DNA from 2 places in the Streptosporangium sp. NPDC004631 genome. Region 2 is predicted to be linked to the other one. Evidence: riboswitches for the same ligand, from Rfam matches in the RefSeq annotation. Region 2 holds a riboswitch; the other holds the start of a gene.
What was found. Region 2 has a riboswitch for glycine ahead of gcvP (aminomethyl-transferring glycine dehydrogenase). Riboswitches for the same ligand answer to the same signal wherever they lie in the genome.
Positions count from the first base shown of each region.

Region 1: it holds a riboswitch for glycine, as region 2 does, so the genes downstream of both, gcvT (glycine cleavage system aminomethyltransferase GcvT) here and gcvP (aminomethyl-transferring glycine dehydrogenase) in region 2, are expected to answer to the same signal.

Region 1 covers NZ_JBSGCR010000003.1:114,557-122,085, reverse strand. Annotated here, with positions in the region: gene ACWEF2_RS03895 (amino acid deaminase/aldolase) at 1-233, opposite strand, end outside; gene ACWEF2_RS03890 (DUF6286 domain-containing protein) at 385-1,002, shown strand; gene ACWEF2_RS03885 (hypothetical protein) at 1,191-2,903, opposite strand; gene ACWEF2_RS03880 (L-serine ammonia-lyase) at 3,130-4,506, opposite strand; gene gcvH (glycine cleavage system protein GcvH) at 4,585-4,974, opposite strand; gene gcvT (glycine cleavage system aminomethyltransferase GcvT) at 4,971-6,059, opposite strand; glycine riboswitch at 6,093-6,187, opposite strand; glycine riboswitch at 6,188-6,286, opposite strand; gene ACWEF2_RS03865 (FadR/GntR family transcriptional regulator) at 6,540-7,259, shown strand; gene ACWEF2_RS03860 (hypothetical protein) at 7,298-7,529, shown strand, end outside.
Region 2 covers NZ_JBSGCR010000021.1:45,534-53,062, reverse strand. Annotated here, with positions in the region: gene ACWEF2_RS21035 (sugar phosphate nucleotidyltransferase) at 1-1,671, shown strand, start outside; gene ACWEF2_RS21030 (FHA domain-containing protein) at 1,969-2,481, shown strand; gene ftsR (transcriptional regulator FtsR) at 2,478-3,158, shown strand; gene ACWEF2_RS21020 (bifunctional nuclease family protein) at 3,238-3,708, shown strand; gene ACWEF2_RS21015 (MerR family transcriptional regulator) at 3,853-4,473, shown strand; glycine riboswitch at 4,489-4,580, shown strand; gene gcvP (aminomethyl-transferring glycine dehydrogenase) at 4,737-7,529, shown strand, end outside.

The DNA.
Region 1 (7,529 bases), on a different contig from region 2:
AGCCAGAGGGCCTCGGGCAGGGTGAAGGCCATGATGCCGGTGAAGCCGTCCATGGCGAGGACCCGCTCCAGGACGGGCCGGGAGCGGACGGACTTGCTGGCGACCCTGATGGGCTTGCCGCCGGCCCGCCGGATCATGTCCGCCGCGTTCGAGCGCAGGGCCGCCAGGTCGAGCACGGCGAGGGGAGGGTTCAGGTGCGCGGTGGCCCGGTCGTAGCGCTGACGGTCGTCCATGTCGGCAGGATAGTCACATCCGGGCGAATATGAGTAATGTTCATGTTGGTTGCCCGGCGGTAAATTCTCCGGCCAGGAGGCTCCCAAGATCGTGAAAATCGCCGGTCGGACCCCGCGTGGGGCGGCTGGGGCGCGTAGACCTGACCAGGTGATGAGTACTCTCCAGGACATCTTGGCGGGAGCGGGGGGCACGACGGCCGGGGAACACCTGCACGCGGTGCGCCGCAGGTCGGTGCGGTTGCTGAGACCGGAGAGGACTCCGGCGGGCGTGCTGGTGGCCCTGCTGGCCGCCGCCGGGCTCTCCGCCGCCGCCGGGGTGACGGCCGGTCTGGCGATGGGCTCTCCGCTCGGGCGCGTGCCGTACCGAAAGCTCGCGGGCGGGATCGGGGCGGTGAAGTGGTCGGACCCCGCGGTGTTCACCGTGGCGACGGCCGCGCTGGCGGCCGGTGTCCTGCTGCTGGTGCTCGCCGCCCTGCCGGGGCGGACCCGGCTGGTGCCGCTGGAGTCCTCGGACTCCCGGATGGTGATCGGCCTGACCCGGGCGGGACTCCGCCGTACGCTGCGGGCGGCGGCCGAGTCGGTGGACGAGGTGGGCAGGGCGCGGGTGCGCCTTGGATCGCGCGACATCGAGGTCACCGTGTTCACCGGCGCGGACCGTACCGGTCACCTGCTGCGCCAGGTGGGCACGGTGGTGGGGGACCGGCTGGCGATTCTGGGCGCGATGTGCGGGGGCGAGGTCGTGGTACGGCTGCGCAGGAGGGGAGTCTGATGAGGGCGTACCTGGGCAACCGGATCGGCCTGGCCGTCTCCGGGGCGGTCCTGACCGGGGCAGGGCTCTACGCCTGGATCCGGAGCCAGGGCAAGATCGGCCCCCAGGCGGCCGGCGACCGGATTCTGAGCCGGGAGCTCCCCGGCTATCTGTCCGGGCATCCGTGGCTGGGCTGGTCGGCCGCGCTGCTACAGGTAGTACTGGCTCTCCTGGCGATCAGGTGGCTGGTGCGCGCTCTGGGCTGGGGGCGGTGGGGAAGCCGGAGCGGGTCCGGCACCGCGATGCTTGGCGTCGCGCTTAAAGAAGTCGAAGGACTGAGTCGCATCCATGTCAGGACGGTACGGGGTGATCGGCTGCGGATCGCGGTGAGCTGTGAGCCCACGGCCGACGTCGGAAAACTCGTCACCCGGCTGAACAAGGACGTCGTCACGAAGGTCCGCAAAACTGTCGGGGATGAGGATCTCGGGGCCTCCGTCCGTCTCCATGTCCGGCGGCGCTGACGGCGGCTCCCGCCGCGTCCCGAAGGCCAGCCCGGCGGCCAGGCAGAGGAACGGGACGGCGGGCACCACGTAGCGGTGGTCGAAGGCCGCGATGAAGGGCGGCAGGGCCAGCAGCACGGTCCCCACCGCCCAGGGCAGCAGTACGGCGCCGCCCAGCCGCCGCCAGTGGAGCAGGACACCGACCAGGCCGACCAGCAGGATCACCGCGAGGAACGGGCCGCGCAGGGAGCCGTACCGCTGGTAGGCGCGCAGCCATCCGGCGTAGGGCTCGATGAGGCGGGTGTCGCCGGGGGCGCCCTGGTAGGCCGTGGTCAGCTCTCCGGCGGTCCTGCCCTGGGAGGCGATCCCGGCGGGGAGGGGCCTGGTGACGTCGGGGAAGACGTAGGCGCTCTGCGGGCCCGGGGTGGGGTAGACCCGGCGGTCCCAGTCGAAGATGTGGCCCACGTCCGCCAGGCCCGCGCGCAGGAAGTCGAGCGGCTGGGCCCTGATGGCCTGGATCGCGAAGTCGCCGGCGAGCCTGTCGCGCTCGGCCCAGGTGCCCTTGACCTTGTTCAGCGGTGAGGCGGCGTCCCAGATGTAGGCCGGAGGGGCCTTGCGCTCGCCCACCGGGTCGGTGGGGCAGAGCGCGGCCTCGGGGCCTGAGGGCCTGATCCGCTCGCAGTCGGCGAAGGTGAGCGTGCGCGCCCACAGGAAGGCGTTGCCGCGGGTCAGCCCGTAGTCGCCGTAGGTGGACGCGAACCAGGCCGCGTAGCCGCCCAGCCCGATCACGCAGGTCAGCGCGGCGGTGGTGAACGCCCGCCACCCGGCGCGCCGGATCACCATGCAGACCAGTACCACGGCGATCAGCGGCAGCCCGATCGTCCGGGTGACGGTCGCCGCGGCGAGCAGGAGTCCGGTGAGCAGCGCGATCCACACCGGTGGGCGGCGCCGCCACATCACCAGCGTGACCGCCGCCATCACGAGGAACTCCAGCAGCAGGTCGGCCATGACGAGGTGTTCGAGCTGGACCTGGTGGACCTCCAGCAGCACCGGGAGCGTGGCGAGTGTCGCCCCCCAGCCCGGCAGCCCGCCGAGGCGGCGCAGCAGGAGGTAGACGCAGCAGGCGGCGGTCAGCCCGAGCAGGTGCTGGACCACCACCACGGCCTGGACGCTGGAGAGCGGTTTCAGCATCCACAGGAACAGCGGGTAGCCCGACGGGCGGGACTCCAGCGGGCGGGGGTCCAGCCCGGCGTTGAGGTAGACGAAGGAGTCGGCCCAGAACCACAGGGCCGGCCGGTAGCCCAGCACGGCCACGGCCCTGAGCCCGGCGCCGGCCAGCAGGGCGATCATGAAGAGCCAGTGGGAGCGGAGGAAGCGGCTCTCCGGACGTGTTTCCTCCGGTGACAGAACCTCCGTTGACACCAGAACCTCCGAGTCTCCGCGATGGGGGCACCCAGCATAGGGCGGGGCACCGGCCTATGTGGAGGAAGGCGAAGTTTGCGCCCATTGACTCATTTGTCAGATAAATGGGTGAGTCGTTCCCCTGTCGGCCCGAACCCCGCTCTCACCGGGAAAGGGCTCCCGAACGTCCCGCTCCCGTGTCACCCCGGCCACGTGGGCCGTCGCGCGACGCGCGGGAGCGGAGCGGTCAGCACTCGATGACGTTCACGGCCAGGCCACCGCGGCTCGTCTCCTTGTACTTGTCCAGCATGTCGCGGCCGGTGTCGCGCATCGTCTTGATCGCCTTGTCCAGGGAGACGAAGTGGCGGCCGTCGCCGCGCAGCGCGATCCGGGCCGCGGCGATGGCCTTGATCGAGGCCACCGCGTTGCGCTCGATGCACGGGATCTGCACCAGGCCGCCGATCGGGTCGCAGGTCAGGCCCAGGTTGTGCTCGATGCCGATCTCGGCGGCGTTCTCCACCTGCTCCGGGGTGCCGCCCAGCACCTCGGTGAGCCCGGCGGCGGCCATCGAGCAGGCCGATCCGACCTCGCCCTGGCAGCCGACCTCGGCGCCGGAGATGGAGGCGTTCTCCTTGAACAGCACGCCGATCGCCCCGGCGGTGAGCAGGAAGCGCACCACGCCGTCGTCGCTGGACTGGGGGACGAAGCGGTCGTAGTAGGTGAGCACGGCCGGGACGATGCCGGCGGCGCCGTTGGTGGGGGCGGTGACGATCCGGCCGCCGGCCGCGTTCTCCTCGTTCACCGCGAGGGCGAACAGGGAGACCCAGTCCATCGCGTGGAGCGGGTCCTTCTCCGGGGACTCGCCCTGCAGTCTCCGGTGGAGCTGGTTGGCCCGGCGCCTGACCTTCAGCCCGCCGGGCAGCACGCCCTCCTTGGAGACACCGCGCCGGACGCAGTCGGTCATGACGCGCCACAGGTGGAGCAACTGGTCGCGGATCTCCTGCTCCGAGCGGCCGAAGGCCCTCTCGTTCTCCAGCATCAGCCCGGAGATCGACAGGCCGGTCTCGGCACAGTGGGCGAGCAGCTCGGCGGCGGTGGTGAAGGGGTGCGGCAGGGCGGTGTCGTCCGGTTTGATCCGGTCGGCGCCGGTGGCGTTCTCGTCCACGACGAAGCCGCCGCCCACCGAGTAGTAGACCTTCTCCCTGATGAGGTCGCCCGCCTCGGAGAAGGCGCTGAAGCGCATGCCGTTGGGGTGGTGCGGCAGCGAGATCTTGCGTTCGAAGACGAGGTGCTCGCCGACCACGAAGGGGATCTCGTGGGAGCCGTACAGGGAGATCGTCCCGGAGGCGCGTATGGCGGCCAGCCGCTCTTCCACGGTGTCGACGTCGATGAGCTCGGGTTTCTCGCCGGAGAGACCGAACAGGACGGCCTTGTCGCTGCCGTGACCCTTGCCCGTCAGGCCGAGGGAACCGTACAGGATCACCTCGACCCTGGCGGTCTTGTCCAGCAGCCCGGTCTCGTCGAGGCCGCGGGCGAACCTGTGGGCGGCGGCCATCGGTCCACCGGTGTGCGAGCTGGACGGGCCGATCCCGATCTTGAAGAGGTCGAAGACGCTGATCGCCATTGCTCTGTCCTTGCCTTCACATCGCCGTGATCATGCGCGCCGGTCGGCGCGCATGATCACGGCACAAAAGGAGAAATTTTAGGATTCGCCCGAAGTGAGTGCGGCGTACTCCTCGGAGGACAGCAGGTCCTCCGTGTCGCCCTCGATCCGGACGCGGAACAGCCAGCCCTCGCCGTACGAGTCGCTGTTGACCAACGACGGGTCGTCCACGACCGCCTGGTTGACCTCGACGATCTCACCGGTCACCGGGGCGAAGATGTCGCTCACCGACTTGGTCGACTCGACCTCGCCGACGGCGTCGCCGGTGGTGACCGCCGAGCCCACCTCGGGCACCTGCACGTAGACCACGTCACCCAGCGCCTCGGCGGCGTAGGCGGTGATGCCCACGGTCAGGGTCAGGCCGTCGTCGATGCCCGAGATCCACTCGTGTTCCTTGGTGTAGTGCAGGTCCTCGGGAATGTTGCTCACTTTTTCCTCCTGTAGAAAGGCAGTTCAACGACCTCGACCGGTTCGCGGCTACCCCGGATGTCCACGGCCAGGCCGGTGGACAGACCGGTGTCCACGTAGGCCATGGCGATGGGCCTGCCCAGTGACTGGGAAGGCGCCCCGCTGGTGACCTCCCCGACGACGGTGCCGTCGCCGGACACCACCTGGTACCCGTGGCGGGGCACCCGGCGGCCGGTCGCGATCAGTCCGACCAGACGACGGGCCGGCGGGACGTCCTTGAGCGGCTCCAGGGCGGCCCGGCCGACGAAGTCGCCCGGCTTGTCAAACCTCACCACACGGCCGAGCCCCGCGTCGAACGGAGTGAGCTCCGCCGACAGCTCGTTTCCGTACAGCGGCATGCCCGCCTCCAGGCGGAGGGTGTCACGTGCGGAGAGTCCGGCGGGGAGCATGCCGTACGGCTCGCCCGCCTTGGTGAGCGCGGCCCAGAGCGGCTCGGTGTCGCCGGCCGCGACGAACAGCTCGAAGCCGTCCTCGCCGGTGTATCCGGTGCGGGCGATGAGCGCCTCGCGCCCGGCCACGGTGGCGGGCAGGCCGGCGTAGTACTTGAGGCCGTTCAGGTCGGCGTCGGTGAGCTCGCTCAGGATCTCCAGGGAGCGGGGCCCCTGGACCGCGATCAGCCCGTACCGCTCGGAGCGGTCGTCCACCACGGCCTCGAAGCCCTGGGCGCGCTCGGTGAGCTCGGCGGCCACCCGGGGATAGTTGGAGGCGTTGGCGACGACCATGAACTCCTCGCCGGTCAGGCGGTAGACGATCAGGTCGTCCAGCACGCGGCCCCGGCGATCGGCGATCATCGTGTAGCGGGCGCGGCCCGGTTCGAGGGCGGAGATGTAGCCGACGAGCGCGTAGTCCAGGGCCTCGGCGGCCTGCGGGCCGGTCACGAAGATCTCGCCCATGTGGGACAGGTCGAACAGGCCCGCCGCCTGGCGGACCGCGTTGTGCTCGGCGGCCTCACTGCCGTAGCGGAGCGGCATCAGCCAGCCCGCGAAATCGGTCAGCGTCGCGCCGAGGGCCTCGTGGACGCCGCGTAGCGGCGTGGGTCGGGACATGTTCGCACCTCAGGCAGGGGTCAGATGAGAGCATCCTCCCCCTCTGTCGTGGATGCCTGAGAGCTTCGCCCGTTTTTTGCCGGACTTTCACCTTCGGCGAGGCCGTACGGCCTGCTTTCCAGAGGGCACCTACCCGCACGGTCCTTTGCCTTGAGAGGTTCGCGGGGAGGGCTTGCTCCTTCAGGGGTCCTGGCCTGGATGTCAGGACACTCTCCCGCGCGGGATTCAATCGGTGTCGTGGCCAGCCTAACCGTCCGCACCGGCCGAGCGAAATCCCAGTACTGTCACGGTTCCTCCCTGATTGTCATCTGTCCCTGGCGTATGGGGGATCCATCCGGTCATCCGGCGCCGGACGGCCGGGGGCCGCCCCGCGCGGAGCCGGAGCAGGCGTCCCCGCGGCCCTCCTCGCCGAACCGTCATTGGGCTACGGTTAGACCATTGGAGTGTGCGGCGAACGTCGGTCAAGGGGGTGGGGGCGGCGTGGACGAGTGGGCGCCCCTGGCCGCCGTGTTACGGCCCGTCCGGGCGGGCAACGCCTTCGAGGAGACGGTGGAGCGCCTGCTCCAGGCGATCAAGCTGGAGGTGGTGACCGAGAAGCTGCCGCCGGAGCGGGAGCTCGCCGCGCACCTCGGCATCAGCCGGGTCACCCTGCGCGAGGCCATCCGGGCGCTGCAACAGGCCGGCTACCTCGACGTACGGCGGGGCAGGTACGGCGGAGCCTTCGTCACCTACACCCCGCCGCGCCCTGACCAGGGCGACCTGCGCAGGGCCGTGGTGGACATGGGCACCGACGACCTGGCCGACGCGCTCACCTTCCAGATGGCCGTGGAGCTCGGCGCGGCCCAGACGCTGGCCGGCACGGAGCTCGACCGGCCGCGCCGCGACGAGCTGCGGCGGCGGCTGAGGGAGGTCAACTCCGCGGGGCCGGGAGACTACCGCCGTCTCGACACCGCCTTCCACCTGGCCATCGCCGAGCTGACCGGCTCCCCGCTGCTCACCGCGGCCTGCGCCGACGCCTGGCTCAGGGTCGCGGACCTGCTCAACGCCATCCCGCTGCTCCAGCACAACATCCGGCACGCCGCCGTCCAGCACGAGGAGATCGTGACGGCGATCCTGGCCGGAGACTCCGGCGCCGCGAGCCGTGCGGTGGCCGGGCATCTTGAGGGCACCGCGACCCTATTGAGAGGGTTTCTCGCATAGCCTGATGGGCCGTGGGGGATTTGTTCCGGCAAAGAATATTGGACACAGGGCGGCTGCCGCTGTTCTGTTTCTTCGTCGCGCTGATCGGCGCCTTCGTGTTCACTCGGATCAACGTCCGGCTCATCCGCGCCAAGCTCGGCTGGTTCCGCAACGTCAACATCGGCGAGATGCACATCCACCACGTGGTGTTCGGCGTGGTGCTGACCATGCTCGGCGGGGTGTCGGGGCTGATCGTGTCGGGCATCTCCCAGAGCTGGTACGCCGTCACCG
Region 2 (7,529 bases):
GCGGGGGCCGAGCTGCGCGAGTACACGGTGCTCGGCAGTAACGCGGTGGTCCGCGGGGGCGCGTTCCTGCATCGCGCGGTCATCCACGACAACGTCTACGTGGGGCCGGGCGCCCACCTGCGCGGCTGCGTCGTCGGCAAGAACACCGACCTGATGACCGGGGTCAGGATCGAGGAGGGCGCCGTCATCGGCGACGAGTGCGTCATCGAGGCCGAGGCGTACGTCTCCTCGGGCGTCAAGGTCTATCCGTTCAAGACCATCGAGGCGGGGGCGGTGATCAACACCAGCCTCATCTGGGAGCCGCGCGGCCAGCGCAGCCTGTTCGGCCCGCGCGGGGTGTCCGGCCTGGTCAACGTGGAGATCACTCCCGAGCTGTGCGTACGGCTCGCCGGCGCCTACGCCACCACACTGCGCAAGGGCGCCTCGGTCATCACCTCCCGGGACTCCTCCAGGGCCGCCAGGGCGCTGAAGCGGGCGGTGATCAGCGCCCTGAACGCCAGCGCGATCAACGTGCTCGACTTGGAGGCGGCCCCGCTGCCGGTCGCCCGTTTCCACACCGCGAGGGAGAACGCGGTGGGCGGCATCGCGCTGCGCACCACCCCCGGCGACCCGCAGAGCGTGGACATCGTCTTCATGGACGAGTACGGCGCCGACCTGTCCCCGGCGGCCCAGCGCCGGCTGGACCGGGTCTTCTCCCGCCAGGAGTACCGCCGCGCGTTTCCCGGGGAGATCGCCGAGCTCGGCTTCCCCGCCAGGGCGATCGAGGACTACACCCACGAGCTGCTGCGCCGCGTGGACGTCGACGGGGTCCGCGACGCCGGGATGAAGGTCGTGGTGGACTGCGCGGGCGGCACCTCCTCGCTGGTGCTGCCCAGCCTTCTCGGCCGGGTCGGCGTGGAGGTGCTCACCGTCAACAACCGGCTGGACGAGGCGTCGCCCGCCGAGACCCTCGCCGAGCGCCGCCGTGCCCTGCAACGGCTGTCGGAGCTGGTCGGCTCCTCCAGGGCGGCCTTCGGGGTGCGGTTCGACCCGGTGGGGGAGCGGGTCGCCCTCGTGGACGAGACGGGTCACCTGATCAGCGAGGAGCGTGCCCTGCTGGTCGTGCTGGACCTGGTCGCGGCCGAGCGGCGCGGTGGCCGGGTGGCGCTGCCGGTCACCACCACCCGGGTGGCCGAACAGGTCTCCCGGTTCCACGGGGTGCGGGTCGAGTGGACCTCCACCGCGACCGACGCGCTGACCGCCGCCGCCGGGGAGCAGGGCATGATCTTCGCCGCCGACGGCCGCGGCGGCTTCGTCGTGCCGGAGTTCGGTCCCAGGGTGGACGGCATGGCGGTTTTCCTGCGCCTGCTCGGCCTGGTCGCCAGGACCCGGCTCTCGCTCAGCCAGATCGACGCCAGGATCCCGGAGGCCAGGCTGCTGCGCCGTACCGTCCCGACCCCCTGGGCAGCCAAGGGGGCGGTGATGCGCTCGGTCGTCGAGGCCGCCGAGCGCTACCGGATAGACACCACCGACGGGGTGCGGGTCGTCGCCGAGGACGGGAGCTGGGCGCTGGTGCTGCCCGACCCGGCCGAGGCGGTCACCCACCTGTGGGCCGAGGGGGGCGACGCGGACTCCGCGCAGAGCCTGCTGGAGCACTGGGCCCGGATCGTGGAGGAGGCCGCGGCCACCTGACGGGCCGTCCCGGCGGGGTGGATCCGGGGCCCGCGGGCGTCCCGGCGGGCGGATCCGGCCCTTCTCCACCGGGCCGAGTGCGAAAACCCAGCGCGGCGGCATGGACCCGGGACGCCGACCGGCGGTAACTTTGTCACCGACCGAACCTGCGGTCGAGCGTCTACCTTGATCTTTGCGTCTCATCGGTGTATGTTGCGGCATTCGCAGTCTGAGCAAATACGTGAGAAGCGATGATAGCGAGGCGCGCATCACTGAGTACCGTTGCCGCGTCTTCGCGGTAGGAGGCCGAGCCGATCGATGCCCAGCGTCTACTGCACGCAGTGCGGTCATGCCAATCCTGAGGATGCCCGTTTCTGTTCACGGTGCGGGTCGCCGCTGACCAGGACCGAGACCCCCGGAGACAGCACTTCCACGATCTCCCTCTCCGGGATCGAGGCCTACGAGGCGGAGACCGGGGAGACGCTTCTCGCCGAGAGGCAGGCGGTCGAGCAGTTGCCGCCGGGCACCGCCCTGCTGGTCGCCATGCGCGGTCCCAACGCGGGCAGCCGCTTCCTGCTCGACAGCGACCTCACCACGGTGGGTCGTCACCCCGAGAGTGACATCTTCCTCGACGACATCACCGTCTCGCGCCGGCACGTGGAGTTCTACCGGCGCGGTGGCGGCGTGTTCACCGTCCGTGACGTCGGCAGCCTGAACGGCACCTACGTCAACCGCGAGCGGATCGAGGAGGTTCCCCTGTACGGCGGCGACGAGGTGCAGATCGGCAAGTTCCGGCTGGTCTTCCTCACCCGTGGCGCCGCTGGAGGATGATGAGCTCCCAGGCGGCTCGTTCGCACATGAGCATCGGGGAAGTGTTGGCCCTCCTGCAGGGTGAGTTCCCCGACGTGAGCATCTCCAAGATCCGCTTCCTGGAGGGCGAGGGGTTGATCGAGCCGGAGCGCAGTCCCTCCGGCTACCGGAAGTTCAGCTACGCCGACGTCGAGCGGCTCCGCTACATCCTCGGTGAGCAGCGTGACCGCTACCTGCCACTCCGCGTGATCAAGGACCGGCTTGAGGCCGCCGACCGTGACGAGCGCCCGGTCGCCCGCCCGCGTGCCGTACCCGGCGACGTGACCACCGAGGTCCGCCTCACCCGCGAGGAGCTGCTGGCCGCCGCCGAGCTCGACGAGGAGACCCTCGCCGAGCTTGAGGACTTCGGCCTGCTGGCGGCCGTGGCCCGCTACTACGACGCCGAGGCCCTGGCCGTGGCCCGCAGTGTCGGGGCCCTGGCCGCCTTCGGGCTGCGCGCGCGTCATCTGCGGGCGGTCAAGGCCGCGGCCGAGCGCGAGGCCGGGCTCGTGGAACAGGCGGTCGCGCCGCTGCTGCGCCGCAGGGGACCCGGCGCCATCGATCGGGCCGATGAGACGGCCAGGGAGATTTCCGGCCTCCTGCTGGAATTACACGCCTCCCTGCTGCGTTCCGGCGTGCGTGGGGTTCTGGGCCGGTGAGAACCTGACCAGCCACTCGTACCCCTACGAGTGTTACGTTGAACGAACCGGTCGTAATCCAGCGAAGACGGAGCAGCCCGTGTTGCAGATGGAGGTCGTGGGCGTTCGGGTTGAAATGCCCTCTAACCAGCCTATTGTCCTGCTGAAGGAAGCACATGGGGAGCGCTACCTGCCGATCTGGATCGGCATGGCGGAGGCGACGGCGATCGCCATGGCCCAGGCAGACGAGCCGCCGCCCCGGCCGCTCACCCATGACCTGTTCCGTGACGTGCTCGACGCGCTCGGTGTACGGCTGAGCACGGTGAACATCGTCGCGCTCCGGGACGGGATCTTCTTCGCCGACCTCGTGTTCTCCAACGGGGTCGAGGTGAGCGCCCGTCCGTCCGACTCCATAGCCCTGGCACTCCGCACAGGCGCCCGCATCTTCGCCAGCGAGGACGTGGTCAGGGAGGCGGGGGTGATCCTTCCCGACGACCAGGAGGACGAGGTGGAGAAGTTCAGGGAGTTCCTTGACACGATCACGCCCGAGGACTTCGGCCGCGCGGGGTAGGTATTTCGGTGCATTTACGCTTCACGACGCGCCGGGTAGGGTCGTTGACTGATCTTGGCCCCAGTCCTACGGTGCAAGTGAAACCCGCGGTCGTGCACAAACCCCCAGATCAGGCCGTGGGATGAGAGAAAGCCGGAGGTCCGCGTGGCGGTCAGCAGCGGCGAGGGTAGAAACGCCGACCAGGATGACCCGGAACGGCGCCAGTCGGCACGCCAGCGCGCGGGTGAAGAGGGTCTGCTGTTCGACGGGCAGCCGGTGAAACCGCCCGCCGACATCGGATACCGCGGCCCCACCGCCTGCGCCGCGGCCGACATCACCTATCGGCAACTGGACTACTGGGCGCGCACCGGCCTGGTCGAGCCCACGGTGCGGGCCGCGCACGGCTCGGGTTCCCAGCGGCTGTACGGCTTCCGCGACATCCTGGTGCTCAAGGTCGTCAAGCGGCTGCTCGACACCGGCGTGTCCCTGCAGCAGATCCGCATCGCCGTGCAGCACCTGCGTGACCGCGGCGTCAACGACCTCGCCCAGATCACCCTGATGAGCGACGGGGTGAGCGTCTACGAGTGCACGTCGCCCGACGAGGTCATCGACCTGCTCCAGGGCGGTCAGGGAGTGTTCGGCATCGCGCTCGGCCGGGTCTGGCAGGAGGTGGAGGGCTCCCTCGCGGACCTTCCCGGCGAGCGGGCGGAGTCAGGCCAGGGCCCTTTAGGCGAGCACCACGCGGATGAGCTGGCCCGTCGTCGGCGAGCTCGCCGCACGGGGTAAAGTTAGTCCCGCTGCTGACCCTGTGCGGGAGAGACCCCGACTTGATCGGGGCGCCGAAGGAGCAACCTCCCCGGAATCTCTCAGGCACCCGGTACCGCATGGACGAGGCGACTCTGGAAAGCAGGTGCGCCCGCCAGGCGCGTCTCACCGACGGTGAAAGCCCCCCTTCCGGGAGGCGAAGCTCTCAGGTCGAGGTGACAGAGGGGGAGATCCGGCATACGCCCGCGCCCAGCGCCGGTCTCCACCGCCTCGGGAGGCTTTTCATGACCGACCTTTCACCGCTCGGAGAACTCATCTCCCCGCCGTTCGCCACCCGGCACATCGGGCCCGCGGACGCCGACCGGACCCGCATGCTGGAGGCGGTGGGATTCGCCTCCACCGCCGACCTCGTCGCGGCGACCGTGCCGGAGGTGATCCGGGCCGAGGAGCGGCTGAAGCTGCCCCCGGCGGCCTGTGAGACCGAGGCCATCGCCGAGCTGCGTGCCCTGGCGGGGCGTAACACCCTGCTCACCTCGATGATCGGCCTTGGCTACCACGACACGATCACCCCGGCCGTCATCCGCCGCAACCTCCTGGAGAACCCGGGCTGGTACACCGCGTACACGCCCTACCAGCCGGAGATCTCCCAGGGCCGCCTGGAAGCCCTGATCAACTTCCAGACGGTCGTCTCCGACCTGACCGCCCTCGACGTCGCCGGCGCCTCCCTGCTGGACGAGGCCACCGCGGCCGCCGAGGCGATGACCCTGGCCCGCCGGGCCGGCCGTTCGGCCTCGAACGTGTTCGTGGTGGACGCCGACACGCTGCCGCAGACCAAGGCGGTGCTGCGCACCAGGTCCGAGCCGCTCGGCATCGAGCTGGTGGAGAGCGACTTCGGCGCCGGGCTCCCCGAGTGCTTCGGCGTGCTCGTGCAGTATCCGGGCGCGGGCGGCCGGATCAGGGACTTCCGCGCCGTGGCCGACGCCGCCCACGCCCGCGGAGCCCAGGTGGTCGCCGCCGCCGACCTGCTGGCCCTCACCCTGCTGGCCGCCCCCGGCGAGCTGGGCGCCGACATCGCGATCGGCTCCTCACAGCGCTTCGGCGTCCCGATGGGCTTCGGCGGTCCGCACGCCGCCTACATGGCGGTCCGCGACGGCCTCCAGCGGCAGATGCCCGGCCGCCTGGTGGGCGTCTCCCAGGACGCCGACGGGCGCCCCGCCTACCGGCTCGCGCTGCAGACCCGCGAGCAGCACATCCGCAGGGAGAAGGCGACCAGCAACATCTGCACCGCGCAGGTGCTGCTCGCGGTGATCGCGGGCATGTACGCCGTCTACCACGGCCCCGAGGGCCTGCGCCGGATCGCCCGGCGGGTCCACCGGCACGCCGTCGTGCTCGCCGGGGGCCTGCGCCAGGGCGGTGTCGAGGTCGTGCACGACGAGTTCTTCGACACCGTGCTCGCCCGAGTGCCCGGCCGCGCGGCCCGGATCGTCGCCACGGCCCGCGACAACGGGGTCAACCTGCGCCTGGTGGACGCCGACCACGTGGGCGTCACCTGTGACGAGCGGACCGAGTTCATCCACCTGGAACAGGTCCTGGCCGCCTTCGACGTCGGAGGCACCGTGCTGACCGACCTGGACGCCGCCGCGCACGACGCGCTCCCCGGCGACCTGGTCCGGACCGGCGACTATCTCACCCACCCGGTGTTCCACAGCCACCGGTCCGAGACCGCCATGCTGCGCTACCTGCGCAGGCTCCAGGACAAGGACATCGCGCTCGACCGGTCCATGATCCCGCTGGGCTCCTGCACCATGAAGCTCAACGCGACCACCGAGATGGAGCCGATCACCTGGCCGGAGTTCGCGGGGCTGCACCCCTACGCCCCCGAGGACCAGGCCGTCGGCTATCTGGAGCTGATCAGGGAGCTGGAGAGCTGGCTGGCCGAGGTCACCGGTTACGACGCCGTGTCCATCCAGCCCAACGCCGGTTCCCAGGGCGAGTTCGCCGGCCTCCTGGCGATCCGCGCCTACCACCGGGCGCGCGGCGAGTCCGGCCGCGACCTCTGCCTGATCCCGTCCTCGGCGCACGGCACCAACGCCGCCAGCGCGGTCATGGCGGGCATGCGCGTCGCGGTGGTGGCCTGCGACGACAACGGCAACGTGGACCTCGACGACCTCAACGCCAAGATCGACAAGCACCGCGACCGGCTCGCCGCGATCATGGTCACCTACCCGTCGACGCACGGCGTCTACGAGGAGACCATCACCCAGATCTGCGAGCGGGTGCACGAGGCCGGCGGCCAGGTCTACGTGGACGGCGCCAACCTCAACGCCCTGGTCGGCCTGGCCAAGCCGGGTGAGTTCGGGGCCGACGTGTCCCACCTGAACCTGCACAAGACCTTCTGCATCCCGCACGGCGGCGGCGGCCCCGGCGTCGGCCCGGTCGCGGTCCGCGCCCACCTCGCCGACTACCTGCCGGGCCACCCGCTCCGCGGCGACTCGGCGGTCGGCCCGGTCTCGGCCGCGCCGTACGGCTCGGCGGGCATCCTGCCCATCTCGTGGGCCTACATCAGGATGATGGGCGCCGACGGCCTCAAGGCGGCCACCGAGCAGGCCATCCTGTCGGCCAACTACCTGGCCGCCAGGCTCGCCCCGCACTACCCCGTCCTGTACACCGGACGAGGCGGCCTGGTCGCCCACGAGTGCATCGTCGACCTGCGCCAGATCACCAAGGAGACCGGCGTGACCGTGGACGACGTGGCCAAGCGCCTCGTCGACTACGGCTTCCACGCGCCGACCATGTCCTTCCCGGTGGCCGGCACGCTCATGATCGAGCCGACCGAGAGCGAGGACCTGGCCGAGCTCGACCGGTTCTGCCAGGCGATGATCGCCATCCGCGGAGAGATCGACAAGGTCGCCTCCGGGGCGTACGACAAGACGGACAACCCGCTGCGCAACGCCCCGCACACCGCCGACTGCCTGGTCGCCGACGGCTGGGAGCACGCCTACACCCGCACCGAGGCCGCCTATCCGCTGCCGTCGGTGCGCGAGGGCAAGTACTGGTCGCCGGTCCGCCGCATCGAC